Linked DNA regions of Orrella dioscoreae. The protein of the gene in region 1 interacts with the protein of each later gene in a pairwise test. Links are inferred from orthologs where the notes say so. Each region holds a gene or a part of one and is shown in the gene's direction. Other genes may lie near its edges.

Evidence for each region. Proteins that work in one complex are often made in the same cells at the same time.
Region 2: the proteins of nusG (region 1) and rho interact in binary tests that used the Escherichia coli proteins (3 or more experiments, as listed by UniProt). The link is inferred for Orrella dioscoreae from one-to-one orthologs.

What each region holds. Positions count from the first base shown.
Region 1 is NZ_LT907988.1:135,413-139,265, reverse strand. What follows is about bases 328-3,274. They hold nusG (transcription termination/antitermination protein NusG), read left to right. Parts: upstream 328-1,507; coding sequence 1,508-2,041; downstream 2,042-3,274. Other genes in these bases: rplA (50S ribosomal protein L1), read left to right, coding at 2,538-3,242; rplK (50S ribosomal protein L11), read left to right, coding at 2,104-2,535; secE (preprotein translocase subunit SecE), read left to right, coding at 1,117-1,497; tuf (elongation factor Tu), read left to right, coding at 328-836. Also shown: more of tuf, read left to right, coding at 1-327; rplJ (50S ribosomal protein L10), read left to right, coding at 3,553-3,853. UniProt on the Escherichia coli protein: Part of the processive rRNA transcription and antitermination complex (rrnTAC). The complex forms an RNA-chaperone ring around the RNA exit tunnel of RNA polymerase (RNAP).
Region 2 is NZ_LT907988.1:2,072,524-2,076,365, reverse strand. The notes cover bases 649-3,584. They hold rho (transcription termination factor Rho), read left to right. Parts: upstream 649-1,456; coding sequence 1,457-2,713; downstream 2,714-3,584. Other genes in these bases: ODI_RS09695 (YhdP family protein), read right to left, coding at 2,847-3,584; trxA (thioredoxin TrxA), read left to right, coding at 1,045-1,371; parE (DNA topoisomerase IV subunit B), read right to left, coding at 649-839. Also shown: more of parE, read right to left, coding at 1-648; more of ODI_RS09695, read right to left, coding at 3,585-3,842. UniProt on the Escherichia coli protein: Facilitates transcription termination by a mechanism that involves Rho binding to the nascent RNA, activation of Rho's RNA-dependent ATPase activity, and release of the mRNA from the DNA template.

The sequences.
Region 1 (3,853 bases):
ACATCCTGCTGTCGCGCCAGGTTGGCGTGCCGTACATCATCGTCTTCCTGAACAAGGCGGACATGGTCGACGACGCCGAGCTGCTCGAGCTGGTGGAAATGGAAGTCCGCGAACTTCTGTCGAAGTACGACTTCCCGGGTGACGACACCCCGATCGTGAAGGGTTCGGCCAAGCTGGCGCTGGAAGGCGACAAGGGCGAACTGGGCGAGCAGGCCATCCTGAAGCTGGCCGAAGCGCTGGACACGTACATCCCGACGCCCGAGCGCGCGATCGACGGTACGTTCCTGATGCCGGTGGAAGACGTGTTCTCGATCTCGGGTCGTGGCACGGTGGTGACGGGCCGTATCGAGCGCGGCGTGGTGAAGGTCGGTGAAGAAATCGAAATCGTGGGCATCAAGCCGACGGTCAAGACGACCTGCACGGGCGTGGAAATGTTCCGCAAGCTGCTGGACCAAGGTCAGGCGGGCGACAACGTGGGCATTCTGCTGCGCGGCACCAAGCGTGAAGACGTCGAGCGTGGCCAGGTGCTGTCCAAGCCGGGTTCGATCAACCCGCACACGGACTTCACCGCCGAGGTGTACATCCTGTCGAAGGAAGAAGGCGGTCGCCACACGCCGTTCTTCAACGGCTATCGTCCCCAGTTCTACTTCCGCACGACGGACGTGACGGGCACGATCGAGCTGCCGGCCGACAAGGAAATGGTCCTGCCGGGCGACAACGTCTCGATGGTCGTCAAGCTCCTGGCCCCCATCGCCATGGAAGAAGGCCTGCGCTTCGCCATCCGTGAAGGCGGTCGTACCGTCGGCGCCGGCGTCGTCGCCAAGATCCTCAAGTAATACCCTGGTGAATCATGCCGCGCCCCGCGCGGCATGATTCGTCAGAACGTAGTACCATGAGGGGTTGCCGAGAGGGAACTCCTTTTGTCGATACGACAGATTGCAAGACTTGATGCCCGCGAATCGCCGTTGGCGTCAAGGTAGTACCGAAAGGTTCTAGGGGCATAGCTCAATTGGCAGAGCGTCGGTCTCCAAAACCGAAGGTTGTAGGTTCGATTCCTACTGCCCCTGCCACCGCGATATTGCGGTCAGCGCCCTTTCGGCGTGGCCGCGTCAAAAGATGACGAACACCAGCGTAGAAACAGTGACCAGCACCACCGACCGGCTCAAGCTGGGCTTGGCCGTGCTCGTCATTATTGGCGGCATTGTCGGTTTTTCCGTGCTGAGCGCCGAACCGATGGTCCTGCGCATCGGCGTTTTCGTCGGCAGCCTGGTCCTCGCCGCCCTGATCGCCTGGTTCAGCGAACCTGGTCGCCGCACCCTGAGCTTTGCGCAGGAATCCTATCACGAAGTCAAGCGCGTCTCCTGGCCTACCCGCAAGGAAACCGTGCAGATGACAGGCATCGTGTTCGCGTTCGTTGCCGTCATGGGCCTGTTCCTGTGGCTGTTGGACAAGGGCATCGAGTGGCTGCTGTACGGCGTGCTGCTGGGCTGGAAATAAAGGACGCCGCATGAGCAAGCGTTGGTATGTCGTGCAGGTCTACTCCGGCATGGAGAAGAGCGTTCACAAGGCGCTCATCGAGCGCGTCGAGCGCGCGGGCCTGCAAAATGAATTCGGCCGCATCCTTGTGCCCTCCGAAGAAGTCGTCGAGGTCAAGGGCGGTCAGAAGTCGATCACCGAACGCCGGATTTTCCCGGGCTACATCCTGGTCGAGCTCGAGCTCACGGATGAAACCTGGCATCTGGTGAAGAACACGAACCGCGTCACCGGCTTCCTGGGCGGGTCGAGCAATCGTCCCACCCCCATTTCCGAGAAGGAAGTGGAGAAGATCCTTTCCCAGATCGAGGAAGGTGTCGAGAAGCCCCGCCCCAAGGTGCTGTTCGAAGTGGGCGAAATGGTGCGCGTCAAGGAAGGTCCTTTCGCAGACTTCAACGGCAACGTCGAAGATGTGAACTACGAAAAGAGCAAGGTGCGTGTGTCCGTGACCATCTTCGGTCGCGCCACCCCTGTCGAACTCGATTTCAGCCAGGTCGAAAAGACCTGATTCTCAACCCCGGGGAGTGCGCCGTTTCGGCGTCGCACGTTTGAACCCGCAAGGAGCAAAGCATGGCGAAGAAGATCGTCGGCTTTATCAAGCTGCAAGTGCCGGCTGGTAAGGCCAATCCGTCCCCCCCCATCGGTCCGGCGCTCGGTCAGCGCGGCCTGAACATCATGGAATTCTGCAAGGCGTTCAACGCCAAGACCCAGGGCCTGGAGCCCGGTCTGCCGATTCCGGTGGTGATCACCGCTTTCGCCGACAAGAGCTTCACCTTCATCATGAAGACCCCGCCTGCGACGGTCCTCATCAAGAAGGCTGCCGGCGTGCAAAAGGGTTCGCCCAAGCCGCACACCGACAAGGTTGGCACGCTGACCCGCGCGCAAGCCGAGGAAATCGCGAAGACCAAGTCCCCGGACCTGACCGCGGCTGACCTGGACGCCGCCGTCCGTACCATTGCTGGCAGCGCCCGCAGCATGGGCATCACCGTCGAGGGGATCTGATCATGGCCAAACTGTCCAAGCGTACCGCCGCCCTGCGCGCGAAAATCGATCGCAACAAGACCTACCCCGTTTCCGAAGCCCTGTCGCTGATCAAGGAAACCGCCACCGCCAAGTTCGATGAGTCCGTCGACGTGGCCGTGCAGCTGGGTATCGATCCCAAGAAGTCGGACCAACTGGTCCGTGGCTCCGTCGTGCTGCCCGCCGGTACCGGCAAGAGCGTGCGCGTTGCCGTGTTTGCCCAAGGCGACAAGGCCGAGGCCGCCAAGGCCGCCGGCGCCGACATCGTCGGCCTGGAAGACCTGGCTGAACGCATCAAGGCTGGCCAGATGGACTTCGACGTCGTGATCGCTTCGCCCGACACGATGCGCGTGGTCGGTGCCCTGGGCCAGGTTCTGGGTCCCCGTGGCCTGATGCCGAACCCGAAGGTCGGCACCGTCACTCCCGACGTCGCCACCGCCGTCAAGAACGCCAAGGCCGGTCAGGTTCAGTACCGCACCGACAAGGCAGGCATCATTCACGCCACCATCGGCCGCGCGTCGTTCGGCGTCGAGCAACTGCAAAGCAACCTGGCTGCCCTGGTTGACGCGCTGAACAAGGCTCGTCCCGCTGCTGCCAAGGGTGTTTACCTGCGCAAGCTGGCCGTTTCCTCCACCATGGGTGGCGGCGCGCGCGTGGAAATCGCTTCGCTGACGGCCCCCGCCGCCTAAGTCCAGGCGGGCCCTTCGGGCCGTCAAGCTTTACAAGACTTTGGGCTGCATCCGGACTTCTCCGGATGCTGCTGTCAAAGACCGCTGGAGCCCAAGCCAGCCCGTGCAGTCCGTCCTAACGGTTTTTCGGAACCGTCGGGCGGGAAGCACGAACAGGCAAGGGCTTAATACCGTGGTGCAGATCACGGATCCAGCGCAGACGGCGTCCCACGGAAGATTTCTTTATTGAAGATCTCGACCAGGTTCGCCGCATTCGGTTGACGCAAGGAACAACGATGTTCCGCGCGTTTTTTGATGGAGTGTTCAAACCGTGAGTCTCAATCGCCAAGAGAAAGCGGTAGTCATCGAGGAAGTCTCGGCAGAAGTTGCCAAGGCCAAGTCGATCGTTATCGCTGAATACCGTGGTCTGGACGTCGCCTCTGTCACCGTACTGCGCAAGACTGCGCGTGAGTCGGGTGTGTACCTGCGTGTTCTGAAGAACACGCTGGCCCGTCGCGCTGTGAACGGCACTGCCTTCGAGCAGCTGTCGGCACAGCTGACCGGTCCGCTGATCTATGGCATCAGCGACGATCCGGTCAAGGCGGCCAAGGTGCTGGCTGATTTCGCAAAGA
Region 2 (3,842 bases), 1.9 Mb from region 1 along the record:
TGGTCGCGTCCGGCATATTCACCGCCCTCGAAGAACGGCACCATCAACTCGGCGCCGGCCAGGGCTTCGGCGAGGTAGCCGTGCAGGCCCTTTTCGTAGAACCAGGTCTTGGTGTCCTGGGTCTTCTCGTTGCGCAGCACCACCTTCACGCCCGGCAACAGCACGGCCTTGCTGCGCAGCAGGTGGGTGAGCTCGGCCAGCGGGATGGCAGGGCTGTCGAAATACTTGGCGTCGGGCCAGACCCGCACGCGGGTGCCCGATTTCTTGCGGCCGCCCTCGGGGAACGGCGCGATGGGCTCGATGACGTCGCCATTGGCGAAGACCAGGCGGTGCACGCCCCCGTCGCGCCAGACGACGACTTCCAGGCGCGTGGCCAGGGCGTTGGTCACCGACACGCCCACGCCGTGCAGGCCGCCCGAGAAGGCATAGGCGCCGCCGCCCTGCTTGTCGAACTTGCCCCCGGCGTGCAGGCGCGTGAAGACCAGTTCGACGACGGGCGCATTTTCCTCGGGATGCAGGCCGACCGGGATGCCCCGGCCGTCGTCCTCGACCGAGATGCTGCCGTCGGCATGCAGGGTGACCTGCACCTGCCTGCCGTGGCCGGCCAGCGCCTCGTCGGCGGCGTTGTCGATGACCTCCTGCACGATGTGCAGCGGGTTTTCGGTGCGGGTGTACATCCCCGGGCGCTGGCGCACGGGCTCCAGCCCTTTCAGGACCCGGATCGAGGATTCGGTGTATCGCGGTGTGGTGGCCAAGAAGTTATCCCCAACTGCTGTGGAAAAAAACCGACATTTTACGGATAGCGCGAGGATTGTCGCGGTCCGAGCTGGAACGGGCATGAAGTGAGCAGGGTCGTTTGGGTCCGCCCCGCCTGCCGGTGGTATTCTCGATGGTATGCTTTCCTGCGTTACAGTTCCCGTCCCGCACTGCTGGCGCGGAACCACGCGGGACCCAGGCGTTCAACTTTCCGAACCATCTTCGTACCCAGCTCCCCGGGCCCAGGCCCCCGTGCCAGCGCGGCCCGATATCCGCGAGACAATCACCATGAGCGAAAACATCAAGACCGTCAGCGACGCCAGCTTCGAAGCCGACGTCATCCAATCCGGCCAACCCGTCCTGGTCGACTACTGGGCCGCCTGGTGTGGTCCCTGCAAGATGATCGCCCCGATCCTCGAAGAGGTCGCCGGCGAATACGCAGGCCGCCTGACGGTTGCCAAGCTCAACGTCGACGAAAACCAGGACATCGCCGCCAAGTACGGCATCCGTGGCATCCCCACGCTGATGCTGTTCAAGGACGGCCAGGTTGCCGCGACCAAGGTCGGTGCCCTGTCGAAGTCCCAACTCGCGGCATTCCTGGACAGTTCGTTGTAAACTGCGCCAATATTGTTTTTCTTCGCGCGGGCCCGTCTGTGGCCCGCCGGCATTCCCTCCTCCCTATCCCTTTCCCCCTCAAGCAATGCATCTCAATGAACTGAAGGCGCAGCACGTCTCGCAGCTGCTGGAAATGGCCGCAGGCCTGGAAATCGAGAACGCCAATCGCCTGCGCAAGCAGGAGTTGATGTTCGCCATCATGAAGCGCCGCGCCAAGCAGGGCGAGCAGATCTTTGGCGATGGCGTCCTGGAAGTGCTGCCCGATGGTTTCGGTTTCCTGCGGTCGCCGGATACCTCGTACCTGGCCAGCACCGACGACATCTACATCTCGCCTTCGCAGATCCGCCGCTTCAACCTGCACACCGGCGACTCGATCGAGGGGGAAGTCCGCACGCCCAAGGACGGCGAGCGCTATTTCGCGCTGGTCAAGGTGGACAAGGTCAACGGCGTGCCGCCCGAGTCCATCAAGCACCGGATCATGTTCGAGAACCTGACGCCGCTGCATCCCAACCAGCCGATGAAGCTCGAACGCGACATCAAGAGCGAAGAGAACTTCACCGGCCGGATCCTGGACATCTTCGCCCCGCTGGGCAAGGGTCAGCGCGGCCTGATCGTCGCCAGCCCCAAGTCGGGCAAGACGGTCATGATGCAGCACATCGCGCATGCCATCACGACCAACTTCCCCGACGCGGTCATGATCGTCCTGCTGGTGGACGAGCGTCCCGAGGAAGTGACGGAAATGCAGCGCACGGTGCGCGGCGAAGTGGTGGCGTCGACCTTCGACGAGCCCGCCACCCGCCATGTGCAGGTCGCTGAAATGGTGATCGAGAAGGCCAAGCGCCTGGTCGAGATGAAGAAGGACGTGGTGATCCTGCTGGACTCCATCACCCGCCTGGCGCGCGCCTACAACACCGTGGTGCCCGCATCGGGCAAGGTGCTGACGGGCGGCGTGGATGCCAACGCCCTGCAACGCCCCAAGCGCTTCTTCGGCGCCGCGCGCAACCTCGAGGAAGGCGGTTCGCTGACCATCCTCGGCACCGCGCTGATCGAGACCGGCAGCCGCATGGACGAAGTGATCTACGAAGAATTCAAGGGCACCGGCAACTCCGAAGTGCACCTGGAGCGCCGCCTGGCCGAGAAGCGCATCTATCCGGCCATGAACCTGAACAAGTCGGGCACGCGCCGCGAAGAACTGCTGATCAAGCCCGACCTGCTGCAGAAGGTCTGGGTGCTGCGCAAGTTCATCCACGACATGGACGAGATCGAATCCATGGAGTTCATCATGGACAAGATGCGCGCCACCAAGAACAACGCCGAATTCTTCGACATGATGAAGAAGTAGGACCGGCACAGGCCGGAGGGCTCCTCGCGGCCCTTGCGCCCGCGCAGACGCCAGGCTCGCGCCCCCAGGGGACGGCCTGGCGTCGTCGTTTGCGGCGCGGGAATCGATCCGGCCCGGCCCTCGCGGCCCGGTCTCAGTTGCCCACCGGCTCCGGCAGGCGGTCGGTCGAACGCTCGACCTTCAGGCCGGTGGCCGAGGTATCGATGGGCTCGACCTTGGGGTCCTCCCAGTTGCCGTGCACGCTGTACTCGGCCGTCATGGCGCGCGCCAACGGCGCCTTCAGCAGCCATTGCGTCAGGAACGCGCCGATCCCGATGATCGGATTGACCGCGATGCCCGCGGCAATCGCCGCGCCGCTGGCGTCCAGGTTGGGAATCACCACGGCGTGCAGGTCCAGTTGCTCATTGATGAGATCGGTGGAGCCCGCCAGCACGATGGTCGCGGCCGGGCCCGTCACCTTGAAGCCCTCGGTGCTGACCCGGCCATTGGCAAAGCGCTGCTGCGTGCGCAACGTATCGAAGGGGAAGCCTTCGCGCAGCGCCGACGCCGGATTCAAGTCCAGCCGTGCCAGCCGTTGCGCCGATTGCAAGGAGAGCAGCTCCAGCAGGCGCGCGCTGCGTGACTTCAGGTGCACGAAACGGCCGTTGTCCAGGCTGGCATCCAGCGTGCCCGTGAGATCGGCATAATCGTGCCGCCACGGCAGGTTGCGCCAGGTCAATTCCCCCTTGATCTCGCCATGTCCGCCGCTCACCCGATCGGGGAATCCCAGGCGGCCCAGCAGCTTGCCCAGGTCCGACACCTCCAGCCGCGCATCCGTGGTCAAGCCGCGATCCAGGCCGCTGGTGCGCCAGGTGCCCGTCGCGCTCAGCGTCCCTTCGGGCGTTTTCAGGGTCAGGCGATCCAGCTGCCAGCGGCGGCCACGCTCCTGGTTCCTGCCCTCCAGGTCCAGCTCGCCCAGCTCGCGCCCATACAGCGCCAGGCTATCCACCCGCAAGTCCACGCCTGGCAGATCGGACAGCGCATCCTCGCTGAAATTGGGTTCCTCGTCGCCCTCGGCCTTGGCCGCCGGCGGGTCTTGCGCGCCCGGCTCGGGGGCCGTGCCCAGCGCGAGCCGCTTGAAGCGCGCCGT